One region of the Streptomyces sp. NPDC054956 genome, then DNA from elsewhere that is predicted to be linked to it. Evidence: riboswitches for the same ligand, from Rfam matches in the RefSeq annotation. Region 1 holds a riboswitch; the other holds the start of a gene.

Region 1 (7,659 bases):
GCAGACCCTGCTCCGCCAGCTGATCCGGCGCCTCCCCCGCCTGACCCTCGTACGCCCCCCGTCGATGGCGCCCCGTGTGGCGTTCCGACGCCTCCTGAACCTGGACGTAGCAGTCGCATGACCTCACCGACCCCCGCCCCCGTTCACGCCCGGACCCCCCGGACCGCCCCCAAGGCAATCAGCACCGAGCAGGACGGCCCCGTACTCCACGTCCGCCTCAACCCCTGGGGTCAGGACGACACGCTGGACACCGCGGTCCTCGACGACCTCATCGCCCTGCTCGACGAACTCCACGAGAGACCCGACGTCCGGATCCTGACGCTGTCGTCGCTGGGTCCGGACTTCTGCCTCGGTGCCGACCGCAACGAGTACCAGGAGGCATTGGCCGCCGATCCGTCCGGAGTGGCCCTGCGGCGCATCGCCGACAAGGCGCACCGCCTGTGCCAGGCCCTGGAGAACACCCACGCCGTCACCATCGCCCGGCTGCACGGACGGGTCATCGGCGCGGGTCTGGCCCTCGCCTCCTTCTGCGACCTGCGCGCCGGAGCCGACACCAGCCGCTTCCGCATGCCGGAGGTGGGCATAGGGCTGCCGCCGGCCTGGGGCGGGGCGATGGGCCGCCTGGTGTCCGAGGTCGGCGCCTCCAGGATCCGCGAGCTCATGCTCACCTGCGACGTCTTCGACGCCGACACGGCCCACCGCATCGGCCTGCTCCACCGGACCGCCCCCGTGGAGGAGCTGGACAAGGTCGTCGACTCCTGGACCAGGCCCCTGGTCAGACGCTCGCCCGAAGCGCTCGTCCTGACCAAGCGCATGCTGGCCGGCTACGCTCGCGCGGACAGAACGGCAGACGTCTCCCTGCTCGACGCCCACCTCCTGGCCGCCACCCTCCAGCAGCACACGAGAAGTTGATCCCACCCGACCCGCGACGGGCCACCGAAGCCGGCTCATGGGGCCCCCTTCGGCCCGTCGGGATCCGAAAGGGCCGCCCCGGGCACGGGCCGGCGGGGAGTGGACTGGTACGTCGTACCGCGAGCGCGCCGAACCGCCGCTTCCAGGACGGCCTGCCGCCGCACGAGGCCGGGGCCGTCCGGCTCCGTGAGGCGGAAGCCGTGGAGCCGCACGGCATCCGGATCGACGCCTTCGAGCACCGGCCACCCTTCGAGGGCGAACCCGAAGAACCCCCGCAGCGCGGCCTCGCCCAGTTCGAGCGGGTGGAAGGGCAGCGGATACGGCGTCTCGTCCTCCCAGTCCGGGTCCCTCTCCACCGGGTGTTCACCGGCCCAGTACGGGGCCTCGAAGGCGTACGGTTCACCGATGTCCTCGACGACTCCGCTGTCGGGCGACAGGCTCAGCGAGCGGACGAGCCGACCGTCCTCCCAGACCGCGAAGGTCAGCGCGTCCACCACGCTGTGCATGGCGTGCAGGACCATCCTGCGTCCGGCACCCGCCACGACCAGGTGCGCGGGCAGCCGCGACGGACGGACGGTCATCAGGCGCCGGTCACAGACGATGTCCACGCCCGGGAAGCTCGCGGCGTAGGTGAGCCCGTCGGCGGGGTAGGTGCCCTCGCCCAGGCTCTCGCCCTCCGCGGGCTGCGTGCCCCAGCCTGGATACAGCCGCCCGACCAGTTCCTCCGTCTCCCCGGCGCCGGCCGCCGTCGCCCGGCGCAGGGCAGCCGGGATGTCCCCGTCCGCGTAGGCCAGCAGGCCCGTCTTGGCTCCCACGAGTGCCCTCCCCCCCTCGAATCCGTGTGGGATGGACGCTAGCGGTAGCCACTGACAATGGGGGGCGGGGGCGTTCTAGGCGGACTGCTGCTCGTAGCCGGCGAGGCGGACGCAGATGGTGAGGCCCTCGATCGCCTGTTCCAGGTCCGCGAGGGTCGGGTAGCTGGGGGCGATGCGGATGAGGGCGTCGCGGGGGTCGTCGCCGTGCGGGTGCGTGGCGCCGGCCGGGGTCAGGACGATGCCCGCGGCCGCGGCGCGGCGTACGACCTCCTTGGCGCAGCCGTCCGGGACCTGGAGGGCCACGAAGTACCCGCCCTTCGGCGAGGTCCAGGTCGCGAGTCCGGTCTCGCCGAGCTCCGCGTCCAGGATGCGCGCCACCGCCTCGAACTTGGGCTGGAGCAGGGCGCGCTGGCGTTCCATCTGGGCCCTGACCCCGTCCTCGTCGCGCAGGAACAGGGCGTGCCGCAGCTGGTTGACCTTGTCGGGTCCGATCGACCGCTTGGAGCTGTTGGCGAGCAGCCACTGGAGGTTCGCCGGCGAGGCGCCGAAGAAGGCGACGCCGGCGCCCGCCGCGGTGATCTTCGAGGTGGACCCGAACACGAACGCCCGGTCCGGGTTGGCGGCCTCGGCGCAGGCGGCGAGCAGGTCGGCGATCTCGGTGGGCTCGTCGGTGAGGTGGTGGGCGGCGTACGCGTTGTCCCAGAAGATCCGGAAGTCCGGGGCCGCGGTGCTCATCGAGGCGAGCCGCGCCACGACGGCGTCGCTGTAGCAGGCGCCGTCCGGGTTGCTGTACTTCGGTACGCACCAGATTCCCTTGACCGCCGGGTCCTCGGCGACGAGCCGCTCCACGGCCTCCATGTCGGGGCCCTCGGCGGTCATCGGAACCGGGATCATGTCGATCCCGAACCGCTCGCAGAGCGCGAAGTGCCGGTCGTACCCGGGCACCGGGCACAGGAAGGCGATCCGCCCCTGGTCCACCCAGCGCGACTCGGCGCCCGGCAGCACGCCCAGCAGGGCGTGCACCAGGCAGTCGTGCATCAGCTCGAGGCTGGAGTTCCCCGCGGCGAGGAGCTGCCCGGCCGGCACCTGGAGCACGCCGGCGAAGATCTCACGGAGCTCGGGCAGCCCCTGCAGACCGCCGTAGTTGCGCACGTCCGTGCCGTCGGCGGAGGTGTACCGGCCGCCGGGCAGGCTCAGCAGGTCCTGGGAGAGGTCGAGCTGCTCCGGAGCCGGCTTGCCCCGGGTGAGGTCGAGCGCGAGCCCGCGTTCCGCGAGGGCCCGGTAGTCCTGGCGGGCCCGCTCCAGGAGCGCGGTCAGGGTGTCGGGGCTGAGCTCGGTGGTCATGGTGGTTCCTCTCGCACGTGCCGCATCGACGGGTGGCGTGCCGAGGATACAAACCGGGCCGGAACGGGTGGGTGGAGTTTCGTTCCGGCCCGGTGGAGGTCAGGGCTTCGGGAGTTCCGTGCGGAGTTCGCGGGCCGCCGATACCAGGTGTTCCAGGGAGCTGCGGGTTTCGGGCCAGCCCCGGGTTTTCAGGCCGCAGTCCGGGTTGACCCACAGGCGGTCCGCGGGGATGGCTTCCAGTCCCTTGCGCAGGAGGGCGGCCGTTTCCGCGGTGGAGGGGATGCGCGGGGAGTGGATGTCCCAGACTCCGGGGCCGACTTCGCGCGGGTAGCCGGCGGAGGCGAGTTCGTCCGCGACCCGCATGTGGGAGCGGGCCGCCTCCAGGCTGATGACGTCGGCGTCGAGGTCGTCGATGGCCCGCAGGACGTCGCCGAACTCCGCGTAGCACATGTGGGTGTGGATCTGGGTTTCCGGACGGACCCCGCCGGTGGTGAGGCGGAAGGACTCGGTGGCCCACTCCAGGTAGTCGGCGTGGCCGTCGGCGCGCAGCGGCAGGGTTTCCCGCAGGGCCGGCTCGTCCACCTGGATCACCGAAGTGCCCGCCCTTTCCAGGTCGTTCACCTCGTCGCGGAGCGCCAGGGCGACCTGGCGGGCCGTCTCCCCGAGGGGCTGGTCGTCGCGTACGAAGGACCAGGCGAGCATGGTGACCGGGCCGGTGAGCATGCCCTTGACCGGCTTGGACGTCTGCCGCTGGGCGTACGTCGTCCAGCGCACCGTCATCGGATCGGGACGGGAGACGTCGCCGGCCAGGACCGGCGGGCGCACGTAGCGGGTGCCGTAGGACTGGACCCAGCCGTGCTGGGTGGAGAGGTAGCCGGTGAGCTGCTCGGCGAAGTACTGGACCATGTCGTTGCGTTCGGGCTCGCCGTGCACGAGGACGTCGATTCCGGTCTTCTCCTGGAAGGCGATGACCTCGCGGATCTCCGCCTCGATGCGCTCCTCGTACTCGGCCGCGTCGATGCGGCCCGAGCGCAGGTCGGCGCGGGCGGTGCGCAGTTCGGCGGTCTGCGGGAACGAGCCGATGGTCGTGGTGGGCAGCAGGGGCAGCATCAGCCGGGCGCGCTGGGCGGCGGCCCGGTCGGCGTAGGGGTGGGGGCGGCGTCCGTCGGCGTCGGTGACGGCCGCGGCGCGGGCACGGACGGCGGGGTCGTGGGTGATCGCGGAGGCGGCTCGGGAGGCGAGGTCGGCGCGGTTGGCGGCGAGTTCGGCCGTGATCGCCCCGGTGCCCCGGGCCAGTCCGCGCGCCAGGGTGGTGATCTCGGTGGTCTTCTGGCGGGCGAAGGCCAGCCAGCGCCGGATCTGCGGGTCGATGTCGCGCTCGGCGTCGGCGTCCAGGGGGACGTGGAGCAGGGAGCAGGAGGAGGCCACGTCGACCCGGCCGGCGAGGCCGAGGAGGGTGCCGAGGGTGGTCAGCGACTGTCGGTAGTCGTTGATCCAGACGTTGCGGCCGTTGACGACGCCCGCGACCAGCCGCTTGCCGGGCAGGCCGCCGACGGCCGCGAGGTCGGCGAGGTTGGCGGCGGCGGCCCCGGTGAAGTCGAGGGCGAGGCCCTCGACCGGGGACTTGGCGAGTACGGGCAGTGCGTCGCCGAGCCGGTCGAAGTAGGAGGCGACGAGGATCCTGGGCCGCTCGGTGAGGGGGTCGAGGGCTCCGAGTTCGCGGTAGGTGCGGGCGGCGGCGTTGAGCTCGGCGGGGGTGCGGTCCTGGACGAGGGCGGGCTCGTCCAGTTGGACCCACTCGGCTCCCGCGGCGCGCAGCGCGGCGAGCACCTCGGCGTACACGGGCAGCAACCGGTCGAGCAGGGTGATCGGTTGGAAGTCGTCCGCGACCCCGGGGGCGGGTTTGGCCAGCAGCAGGTACGTCACCGGTCCGACCAGTACGGGGCGTGCGGTGTGGCCGAGGGCGACCGCCTCCGCGAGTTCGGCCACCTGCTTGCCGGGGTTCGCCGTGAACCGGGTGTCGGGGCCGAGTTCGGGGACCAGGTAGTGGTAGTTGGTGTCGAACCACTTGGTCATTTCCAGCGGGGCGACGTCCTGGGTGCCGCGGGCCATCGCGAAGTACCCGTCCAGGGCGTCCGCCTGGACGGCGGCGCGGTGGCGGCGCGGGATCGCGCCGACCATGACGGTGGTGTCGAGGACGTGGTCGTAGTACGAGAAGTCGCCGGTCGGCACCTCGTCGATGCCGGCCTCGGCCAGCTGCAGCCAGTTGGCGCGGCGCAGTTCGCGGGCGGTCCGGCGCAGGGCGTCGGCGCCGACGCGGCCCTTCCAGTACCCCTCGACGGCCTTCTTCAGCTCCCGGTCGCGGCCCTGGCGGGGGTAGCCGTACACGGTGGCCGGTCCCACCGAGGACGTGGGCGAGGATGCGGGTGCCGATGCGGACTCGGACGCGGATGTGGTCTCCGGCGCGGCCGTCGCGGCTGTGGTGGTCGTGTTCGTGCGGGTCACGGAACTCTCCTTCGCGAGCGTGTCTCCCTGAACCCGGTGACGGGCGAGAGCGCGAAGGGTGACGCAACCGGCGGTCCGCCGGCAGCGCGTACCACTGGGTACGCGCGGGACGTCCGCCTGATATGTGTCGCCGACCCGCCCACGAGGTCACCGGGATTTCCGCGCGCGACGGGTCGCGCACGGGCAACGGGCAGGTCTTCGGACTCGCGGGCACGTCTGCCGGGGGCAGACACCTACCGGCCGTCGCTTCCCGGGCCCGTCGGACCCAGTGCGTATGACGGCTTTCGTTCCCACTCACCGCTGCGGGGCAGTCCCGGATTCCCACCGGGTTCCCTCTTGCGACGCACCCGTCTGGCGGACGGGGGCGAACCAGCTGCGTCGGCAAGCCTAGGGCGTCCGGCGCGAACGCGCGCGAGCCCGTACCGCATTGCGGACCGTGAGATGGGACACGGTGCGGGTACGGGGCCCTGCGCGCGGCCCCGTACCCGCCGGTGTCAGGCGCCCCGGCGCAGGGCGATGGTGTCGCCCACGTTGATCACCTTGTCGCGGTCGGCACCGGCGAAGGCGGAGCCGTCGACGCCGACCTTCCAGGTGTCGGAGCCGCTGTCGGCCCGGCCGTTGACCGCGGTGATCGGGCCGCCACCCGACGACGGGGTCACGCTCGTGACGCAGCCCGCCGGGGTGGCCGAGGCGGCGGCCGCGTTCAGGACCTCGCCGAGGGTGGTGGTCGTACCGCTCGGGGTGAAGGCGACCGAGCAGACCTTCAGGCCGCCGGCGCCGTCGTCGACGGTGAGCGCCAGCTTGGTGGCGGTGCCCGCGGTGAAGGAGGCGGCGGAGACCCACTGCGGGGCGCCGGGCGTCACCGGAACGGGCGGCGCGGAGGTGAATCCCCCTCCCGCGACGGCGCGCAGGGCGTCGATGGAGGCGTAGGCGGACGGGCCGGTGTCGGCCGGCTTGTACTTGAAGCCGCCCGCCGGGTCGTACTGGTTGGCGATCAGGAAGTCGACCGGGGTCTTGCCCGAAGGCGTGAGGAAATCGCCCGTCTGCGGGTTGATCCCGCAGGCGTTGAGCCCGGCGACGGCCCAGCCGTTGGAGCTGGTGTTGACCCCGTAGAGGGAGTTGAAGGCACCGGTCGGGGCGAGCCTGCCCCTGAGGAAGTTCTTCGCCCGGACCACGCCGGTGTCGGTGCCGGGGACGCCCGAGACGCAGAGGGCCGCCATCGCCGCACCGGTCATGTCCACGTCGCCCTGGGCGGCCAGGGCGGTGGGGTTGCCCTCGGCCTTGCCGAAGGTCCAGCCGCCGTCGTTGTGCTGGTTGGCGCGGATGCGGGCGACCATCGAGTCGGTCAGCGCCTGCGGGACGCGGTTGGCGCCTGCCCGGGTCTTGGCGCCGCCGAGCGAAAGGGCCGCGAAAACGGTGCCGTTGAAGTTTCCGGAGGGGCCGAAGTAGCCCGGCTCGGCGGTCTGCCAGTAGGAGTAGACGTTCGCGATCAGGTTGCGGGAGGCGGAGACGCGGGCCGGGTCGATGCCCGCGGCGTACGCGTTCAGGGTGCCGCGCTCGTAGTCGGTGACGACCGGGGCGGCGGACGGCCAGCCCGCCGTGGAGAGCAGGTCGCGGTAGACGGTGCGGGCGTTCTTCGTGGTGTCGCCGCCCGGGGCGACGTCGACGACGGCGGTGCCGGAGGCGGCGAAGGCACTGAACGCCCACTCGTTGGACAGGCCGGAGCCGGCGTACGAACCGTCCGCCGCCTGGAGCGACTTGAGGTAGGCGACGCCGTTCGCCCTGGACGTGGCGAGCTGCGCGGGGGTCGAGGTCGCGAAGGCGGGGAGCGCGGTGAGGGCGAGGGCCCCGAGCACGGCGGGCACCGCGAGCGCGAGCCGGCGGGGCGCACGGAGGCGGGGCGCGCCGGAACGGGACGCCACTGAACTGGGCGCGCCGGTACGGCAGGTACCTGAAGTGGGCGTGCTGGTACGGGACATGGCCTGCTCCTGGAATCGGCGGACGCCGGCCGCTCCCCCGCGCCGCGAGGCCGTGCGCGGGCACGGCAGGGCACGCCGGGGGCCGCCGCCCGGAACGCGTGGTA
Region 2 (7,659 bases), on a different contig from region 1:
GGACGACCTCGCGGGCCGCGAAGTCCAGTACGGCCGACACGTCCGCCGAGAAGCCGGCGGCGACCGAAGCCACCGCCTCCGGGGCCCAGTTCGCGTCCTCCATCGCCTGGACCAGCGCGCGGGCCGTCTCCTCCGCCTCGTCGGCGGTGGTACGGGTGGCCGCGGACTCGTCCAGCCCGAGCGCCTCGCGCAGACCCGGGAGCGCGGTCGTACCGCCCCAGATCTGGCGGGCGCGCAGGATCGCCAGGACCAGGTTGACGCGCGAGTCGCCGGTCGGGGCGCCGCCCAGGACGTGCAGACCGTCGCGGATCTGGGCGTCCTTGATCTCGCAGAGCCAGCCGTCGACGTGCAGCAGGAAGTCGTCGAAGCCGTCGTCGTCGGGGCGCTGCTCCAGACCCAGGTCGTGGTCGAGCTTCGCCGCCTGGATCAGCGTCCAGATCTGCGCGCGGATCGCCGGCAGCTTCGCCGGGTCCATCGCCGAGATCTGGGCGTACTCGTCCAGGTGCTGCTCCAGGCGCGCGATGTCGCCGTACGACTCCGCGCGCGCCATCGGCGGCACCAGGTGGTCGACCAGGGTGGCGTGCACGCGGCGCTTGGCCTGCGTGCCCTCGCCCGGGTCGTTCACCAGGAACGGGTAGATCAGGGGGAGGTCGCCGAGCGCGGCGTCGGGGGCACAGGCCGCCGACAGGCCGGCGTTCTTGCCCGGCAGCCACTCCAGGTTGCCGTGCTTGCCCAGGTGGATCATCGCGTCGGCGCCGAAACCGCCGTCCTCCGCGCGGGCCTGGATCCAGCGGTACGCGGCCAGGTAGTGGTGCGAGGGCGGCAGGTCCGGGTCGTGGTAGATCGCGATCGGGTTCTCGCCGAAGCCGCGCGGCGGCTGGATGAGGATGAGCAGATTGCCGCGGCGCAGGGCCGCGAGGACGATGTCGCCCTCCGGGTTGGCCGAGCGGTCCACGAACATGTTGCCCGGGGCCTCGCCCCAGTGCTGCTCCACGCTTTCGCGCAGCTCGGCCGGGAGCTCGGCGAACCAGCGCTTGTAGTCGGCCGCCGGGATGCGGACCGGGTTGCGGGCCAGCTGCTCCTCGGTGAGCCAGTCCTGGTCGTGGCCGCCGGCCTCGATCAGGGCGCGGATCAGCTCGTCGCCGTCGCCGGACACCAGGCCCGGGACGTCCTCGACGGGGCCGAAGTCGTAGCCGCCCGCGATCAGCGTGCGCAGCAGCTCCACGGCACTGGCCGGGGTGTCGAGACCGACCGCGTTGCCGATGCGGGAGTGCTTGGTCGGGTACGCGGAGAGGACCAGCGCGATCTTCTTGTCGCGGCGCTCGATGTGGCGCAGCCGGGCGTGGCGCACGGCGATGCCGGCCACGCGGGCGGCCCGCTCGGGGTCGGCGACGTAGGCGGGCAGCCCGTCCTCGTCCAGCTCCTTGAAGGAGAACGGGACGGTGATCAGCCGGCCGTCGAACTCCGGGACGGCGACCTGGGTGGCGGCGTCGAGCGGGGACAGGCCCTCGTCGTTCTCCTCCCAGGCGCTGCGCGAACCCGTCAGGCACAGGGCCTGCAGGATCGGCACGCCGAGGCCCGCGAGCGCGCCCGCGTCCCAGGACTCGTCGTCACCGCCGGCGGAGGCGGTGGCGGGCTTGGTGCCGCCGGCGGCCAGGACGGTGGTGACGACCGCGTCCGCGGACTCCAGCTCGGCGATCAGCTCCGGCTCGGGGGTGCGCAGGGAGGAGACGTACAGGGGGAGCGCCTGCGCGCCGTGGGCCTCGATCGCCTCGCACAGGGAATGCACGAAGGCGGTGTTGCCGCTCATCTGGTGCGCGCGGTAGTAGAGCACGGCGATCCGGGGACCCGTCGTACTACCGGGCGTGCGCTCCAGGGGGCCCCAGGTGGGGGAGGCCGCCGGGGGCTCGAAACCGTGGCCGGTCAGCAGCACCGTGTCGGAGAGGAAGCGCGCCAGCTGGTCCAGGTTGGCCGGGCCGCCGTGGGCGAGGTAGCCGTGGGCCTCGGCGGCGATGCCGATCGGCACGGTCGAGGCTTCCATCAGCTGCGCGTCGGGGGCCTGTTCGCCGGTCAGGACGACGACCGGACGGGTCTGGCCAGGGGCCAGGAGCAGGTCGAGGCCGTCCTGCCAGGCGCGCAAGCCCCCGAGGAGGCGTACGACGACCAGGTCGGCGCCTTCGAGGAGACCGGGGAGGTCGTCCAGGGGGAGGCGGGAGGGGTTCGCGAACCGGTACGGGACGGGGCCGTCCGCCGTGTTCGCGGCGCGAGCGCTGAGCAGATCGGTGTCGGACGTCGACAGCAGCAGGATCATGCGGCGGCAGGCCTTCCTCGGGGTTTCCGCGCCCCGGGCAGTGAGGACAGCGGGAGTTCCTGACTCATCCGGGGCCGGGGCCGCGGATTCACAGTGGCGGGACCGCGCCGGATTCGCACCGGGCTTCCTCCCATGTCGCCGTCCTCGGCGATGGCGGGCCTGTTGGCCGCCGAGGCCATCCTAGGTGCCGGGAGCCGTGGCCGGGAGCCGGGGTCGCGGGGCCGGGTGTGGCCGGTTCGGGGTGGTGATCGACACAGGGGGTGGGCGGAGAATCGTGGGTATGCTCGCCGCCATGCCCACGCCCCCTTCCGCCGTAGCGCGGGACGAACCCGTCATACGGGAACGCGGCGACGCCTGCCCAGGCGCGCTGCGCCTGCACGCCGCCGACGACGGGTACCTGGCGCGGGTCCGGATTCCGGGCGGACTGCTCGGCATTCAGCAGGCCTCCGTGCTCGGCCTCGCCGCCGACCGGTTCGGGGACGGGCACCTGGAACTCACCTCGCGCGGCAACGTCCAGCTGCGCGGGCTCGCCGACGGCTGCCAGGCCGGGCTGGCCGAACTGCTGGACGCCGCCGGGCTGCTCCCCGCGCCCGGCCACGAGCGGGTACGGAACATCGTGGCGACCCCGATGTCCGGAATCCTGAGCGCGGGACGGCCCCACGTGGTGCCCTGGGTCCTCGAACTCGACCGGATGCTCTGCGCGAGCGCGCGCGCCGCCGCGCTGTCCGGGCGGTTCCTCTTCGCCCTCGACGACGGGCGCGGCGACGTCGCCGCGCTGGGCCCCGACGTGACCGCGCTCGGCCGGACCGGCGGCCGCGCGCTGATCCGGCTCGGCGCCGCCGCCGACGCCGTGGAAGTGGCCGAGCCGGACGTGCCCGCGGCGGCACTGCTGGCCGCCGAGTACTTCCTCGACACCGCCGACACGGCCGGCACCCGCGCCTGGCGGGTGTCCGAGCTGCCCGCCGAACACACCCTGGAAGCGGCGGAGTTCACCGTACGACTGGCTGCCGCGGGCATCGACGCCACGCACATGCCCGAGGTGGAGTGGCCGTACGCGCCGCCGCCGCGGCCGTGGGGACCCGGCACGGGCAACAAGACGCCCCTGTGCGTGCTGCCCCCGCTCGGCCGGCTGACCTCCGAACAGTGGCGGCTGCTGGTGCGCGTCGCCGACCGGGGAGGCGGCGCGCTGCGGGTCACCCCGTGGCGGAGCATCATTCTCTCCTCGGCGAGCACCCGGCGGCCGGTCAACGGCTACGCCCAACTCCTGAGCGCCGGCCTGGTGGTCGGGCCCGACGGCCCCTGGGAGTCGGTGACCGCCTGCACCGGGCGTCCCGGCTGCGCCAAGTCCCTCGCGGACGTACGCGCCGACGCGCGGGCCCTCGTGGAGGAGGCGCGCGGGGAGCTGCCCGTGCACTGGTCCGGCTGCGAACGGCGGTGCGGGCATCCGCGGGGCACCGCCTGGGTCGACCTCGTCGCCACCCCCGACGGGTACCGGCTCGACGGGCACCCGGTGCCACGGAACGAACTTGCAGGGGCTGTCGCCGAAGCGCGCAGCCGACCCCCAGTGTCCGAAGACGCAGTGAAGAAATGAGCGAGTACACCGTGTTCGAGTACGAGAAGGACGGCGCCGAGATCTACCGCCAGTCCTTTGCCACGATCCGCGCCGAGGCGGACCTCTCCGGGCTGCCCGCCTCGGTCGCCCAGGTCGCGGTGCGCATGATTCACGCCTGCGGGATGACCGACCTGACCCGGGACCTGGGCTACTCGCCCGAGGTCGTCCTGCGGGCGCGCGCCGCCCTGGAGGCCGGCGCGCCGATCCTGTGCGACGTGCAGATGGTCGCCAGCGGGGTCACCCGCAAGCGGCTGCCCGCCGACAACCAGGTGATCTGCACCCTCTCCGACCCGGCCGTTCCGGAGCTCGCCGCGAAGATGGGCACGACGCGCAGCGCCGCCGCCCTCGAAGTCTGGCGGGACCGGGGCCTGTTGGAGGGCTCGGTGATCGCCGTCGGGAACGCGCCGACCGCGCTCTTCCGGCTGCTGGAGATGATCGAGGAGGGCGCCCCGCGCCCCGCCGCCGTCATCGGCGTCCCCGTCGGCTTCATCGGCGCCGCGGAGTCCAAGGACGCCCTCGCCGAACACCCCTCCGGGCTCGACCACTTGATCGTCCGGGGCCGGCGCGGCGGCAGCGCCATGGCCGCGGCCGCCGTCAACGCCATCGCGAGCGTGGCCGAATGAGCGGGGCAGGCACCGTTCCGGGGCGTCTGTACGGAGTCGGGCTCGGCCCCGGCGACCCCTCGCTGATGACGCTGCGCGCCGTCGAGGTCATCGGGGAGGCGGACGTCGTCGCCTACCACTCCGCCCGCCACGGCCGCTCGATCGCCCGCTCGATCGCCGCGAAGCACCTGCGCGCCGACCACATCGAGGAGCCGCTGGTCTACCCGGTCACCACCGAGACCACCGACCACCCCGGCGGCTACCAGGGCGCGATGGAGGAGTTCTACGAGGCCTCCGCCGCACGGCTCGCCGTCCACCTGGACGCCGGCCGGACCGTGGCCGTGCTCGCGGAGGGCGACCCGCTCTTCTACGGCTCGTACATGCACATGCACAAGCGGCTCGCCGACCGCTACGAGGCCGAGGTGATCCCCGGGGTGACCTCGGTGAGCGCCGCCGCCGCGCGGCTCGGCACCCCGCTCGTCGAGGGCGAGGAGGTGCTGACGATCCTGCCCGGCACCCTCTCCGAGGAGGAGCTCACGGCCCGGCTCGCCGCCACCGACTCCGCGGTCGTCATGAAGCTCGGCCGCACCTTCCCCACCGTGCGGCGCGCGATGGAGAACAGCGGCCGGCTCGCCGAGGCGCGGTACGTGGAGCGCGCCACGATGGCGGGCGAGCGGACCGGCGTCCTCGCGGACACCGACCCCGAGAGCGTCCCCTACTTCGCAGTCGCCGTCGTGCCCAGCAGGATCGGCAACCCCGGCAGCGTGCCCTCCGGACCGGGTGAGGTCGCGGTCGTCGGCACCGGCCCGGCCGGGCCGCTGTGGCTGACCGCCGAGACCCGCCGGGTGCTGGCCGACGCCGAGGTGCTCGTCGGGTACACGACCTACCTGGACCGGGTGCCGGTCAAGCCGGGCCAGGTCCGGCACGGCTCCGACAACAAGGTCGAGTCCGAGCGGGCCGAGTTCGCGCTCGACCTCGCGCGGCGCGGCAAGCGGGTGGCCGTGGTCTCCGGGGGTGACCCCGGGGTCTTCGCCATGGCCACCGCGGTCCTGGAGGTCGCGGGGCAGGACGAGTACAAGGACGTGCCCGTACGGGTGCTGCCCGGGGTGACGGCCGCCAACGCCGCGGCCGCCGCGGCCGGCGCGCCGCTCGGCCACGACTACGCCACCATCTCGCTCTCCGACCGGCTCAAGCCGTGGGAGGTCATCGCGGAGCGACTGCGCGCGGCCGCGGCGGCGGACTTGGTTCTGGCCCTGTACAACCCGGGCTCGCGCAGCCGGACGTGGCAGGTCGCGCAGGCGCGGGAGCTGCTGCTGGAGCTGCGGGCGCCCGAGACCCCGGTGGTCGTCGCCCGCGACGTGGGCGGCCCGGAGCAGTCGGTCCGCATCGTGACGCTGGCCGAACTGGAGCCGTCCGAGGTGGACATGCGGACGATCCTGCTGATCGGGTCGTCGCAGACGCAGGTCACGCAGCGGGCGGACGGGTCGAGGGTGACGTGGACGCCGCGGCGGTACGGGTGATCCTGGTCGGTTGACGGAGTGCGGGGGGCCGGGGCGGTGTGCGGCTCCGGGCTCCCGTGCCGGGTCCGGTGGGCGGGTGCGGGTGGTGTGCCCTGCGGGGCGTGGTCCCCTACCCGCCCTTCGCCCGTTCCCCGGGCTCCGCCCGGACCCGTTGCCGGGGGCCGGCCCCCGTGCAGCGGCGCCGCACCGGCGAAAGGGGGCCGGGGCGGAGCCCGGGGAACGGGGGAAGGGTGGGGAGGGGATCAGGCCCCGCGCAGCGGATGGCCCGCAGGCGGGGCCGGGCTCAGTCGGACAGCCAGTCCCGGACCGCCCCGACCGACGGGGTCTGCCGGACGCCCTCGGGGACCGGGGGCCGGCGGACCACGAGGACGGGGATGCCCGCCTCGCGGGCCGCGGTGAGTTTCGGGGCCGTCGCGGGGCCGCCGCTGTCCTTCGTGACCAGGAGGTCGATGCGGTGGCGGGCGAGGAGCTCTCGCTCGTCGTCCAACGTGAACGGGCCCCGGGCCAGCAGTACTTCGAGGCGCGGCGGGGCCGGAGCGTCCGGGGGATCCACCGAACGCACCAGGAACCAGGGCTCGGTGAGGTGCGCGAAGCTGTGCAGGCCCATCCGGCCCGTGGTCAGGAAGGCCCGGGAGCCGAGGCCCGGCAGCAGCGCGGCCGCCTCGTCGAGGGAGTCCGCGAAGTGCCAGTCGTCCCCGGGGCCGGGGGCCCAGCCGGGGCGGCGCAGCGCGAGGAGCGGTACGCCCGAAAGGGCCGCGGCCTCGGCCGCGTTGAAGCTCATCCGCTCCGCGAAGGGGTGCGTGGCGTCGACCAGGTGCGTGACCCGGTGCTCCGCGATCCAGGCAGCCAGCCCGGCGGGACCGCCGAAGCCGCCGATCCGGGTCTCGCCGGGCGGCAGCACCGGGGAGGCGACCCGGCCGGCCAGCGAGGTGGTCACCCGGTACGGGGCTCCGTCCTCCCCGGCCGGCGCCTCCGAAGCCGTCAGCGCCTCCGCGAGGCGGCGGGCCTCGGTGGTGCCGCCGAGGATCAGGACGTGCGGGCGGCCGGGGACGCGCCCCCGGCCGGTACCCGGATCAGCAGGCATGCCGGTCGCGCTCGGCGGAGTACAGATGGCTGTCGCGGAACTGCTCGGCGCCCAGCGTGCGGCCCACCAGGATGACGGCGGTGCGCACCAGTCCGGCCTCCTTCACCTGCCCCGCGATGTCGGCCAGCGTCCCGCGCAGGATCAGCTCGTCGGGGCGGCTGGCCATCGCGACCACCGCCGCCGGGCACTCGGCCCCGTAGTGCGGCAGCAGTTCGTCCACGACCCGGTCGACGTAGCGGGTCGCCAGGTGGAGTACGAGGAGCGCCCCGCTGCGGCCCAGCGTGGCGAGGTCCTCGCCCGGCGGCATGGGCGTGGCCTGCTGGGCGATCCGGGTCAGGATCACGGTCTGGCCGACGGTGGGGACGGTCAGCTCCCGCTTCAGCGCGGCCGCCGCCGCGGCGAAGGCGGGGACGCCGGGTACGACCTCGTACGGGATGCCGACCGCGTCGAGCCGCCGCATCTGCTCCGCGACGGCGCTGAAGACGGACGGGTCGCCGGAGTGCAGCCGCGCCACGTCCTGGCCGGCCTCG

What was found. Region 1 has a riboswitch for cobalamin ahead of metE (5-methyltetrahydropteroyltriglutamate--homocysteine S-methyltransferase). Riboswitches for the same ligand answer to the same signal wherever they lie in the genome.
Region 2: it holds a riboswitch for cobalamin, as region 1 does, so the genes downstream of both, cobN (cobaltochelatase subunit CobN) here and metE (5-methyltetrahydropteroyltriglutamate--homocysteine S-methyltransferase) in region 1, are expected to answer to the same signal.

The regions. Positions count from the first base shown of each region.
Region 1 covers NZ_JBSGXB010000115.1:6,414-14,072, reverse strand. Annotated here, with positions in the region: gene ACWGDE_RS19485 (cytochrome P450) at 1-121, shown strand, start outside; gene ACWGDE_RS19480 (enoyl-CoA hydratase/isomerase family protein) at 118-912, shown strand; gene ACWGDE_RS19475 (DUF6928 family protein) at 948-1,727, opposite strand; gene ACWGDE_RS19470 (aminotransferase class I/II-fold pyridoxal phosphate-dependent enzyme) at 1,803-3,071, opposite strand; gene metE (5-methyltetrahydropteroyltriglutamate--homocysteine S-methyltransferase) at 3,171-5,474, opposite strand; cobalamin riboswitch at 5,749-5,965, opposite strand; gene ACWGDE_RS19460 (hypothetical protein) at 6,071-7,555, opposite strand.
Region 2 covers NZ_JBSGXB010000027.1:15,463-23,121, forward strand. Annotated here, with positions in the region: gene cobN (cobaltochelatase subunit CobN) at 1-2,311, opposite strand, end outside; cobalamin riboswitch at 2,352-2,476, opposite strand; gene ACWGDE_RS08020 (cobalamin biosynthesis protein CobG) at 2,604-3,902, shown strand; gene ACWGDE_RS08025 (precorrin-8X methylmutase) at 3,914-4,546, shown strand; gene ACWGDE_RS08030 (precorrin-2 C(20)-methyltransferase) at 4,543-6,045, shown strand; gene ACWGDE_RS08035 (cobalt-precorrin-6A reductase) at 6,329-7,129, opposite strand; gene cobM (precorrin-4 C(11)-methyltransferase) at 7,119-7,659, opposite strand, start outside.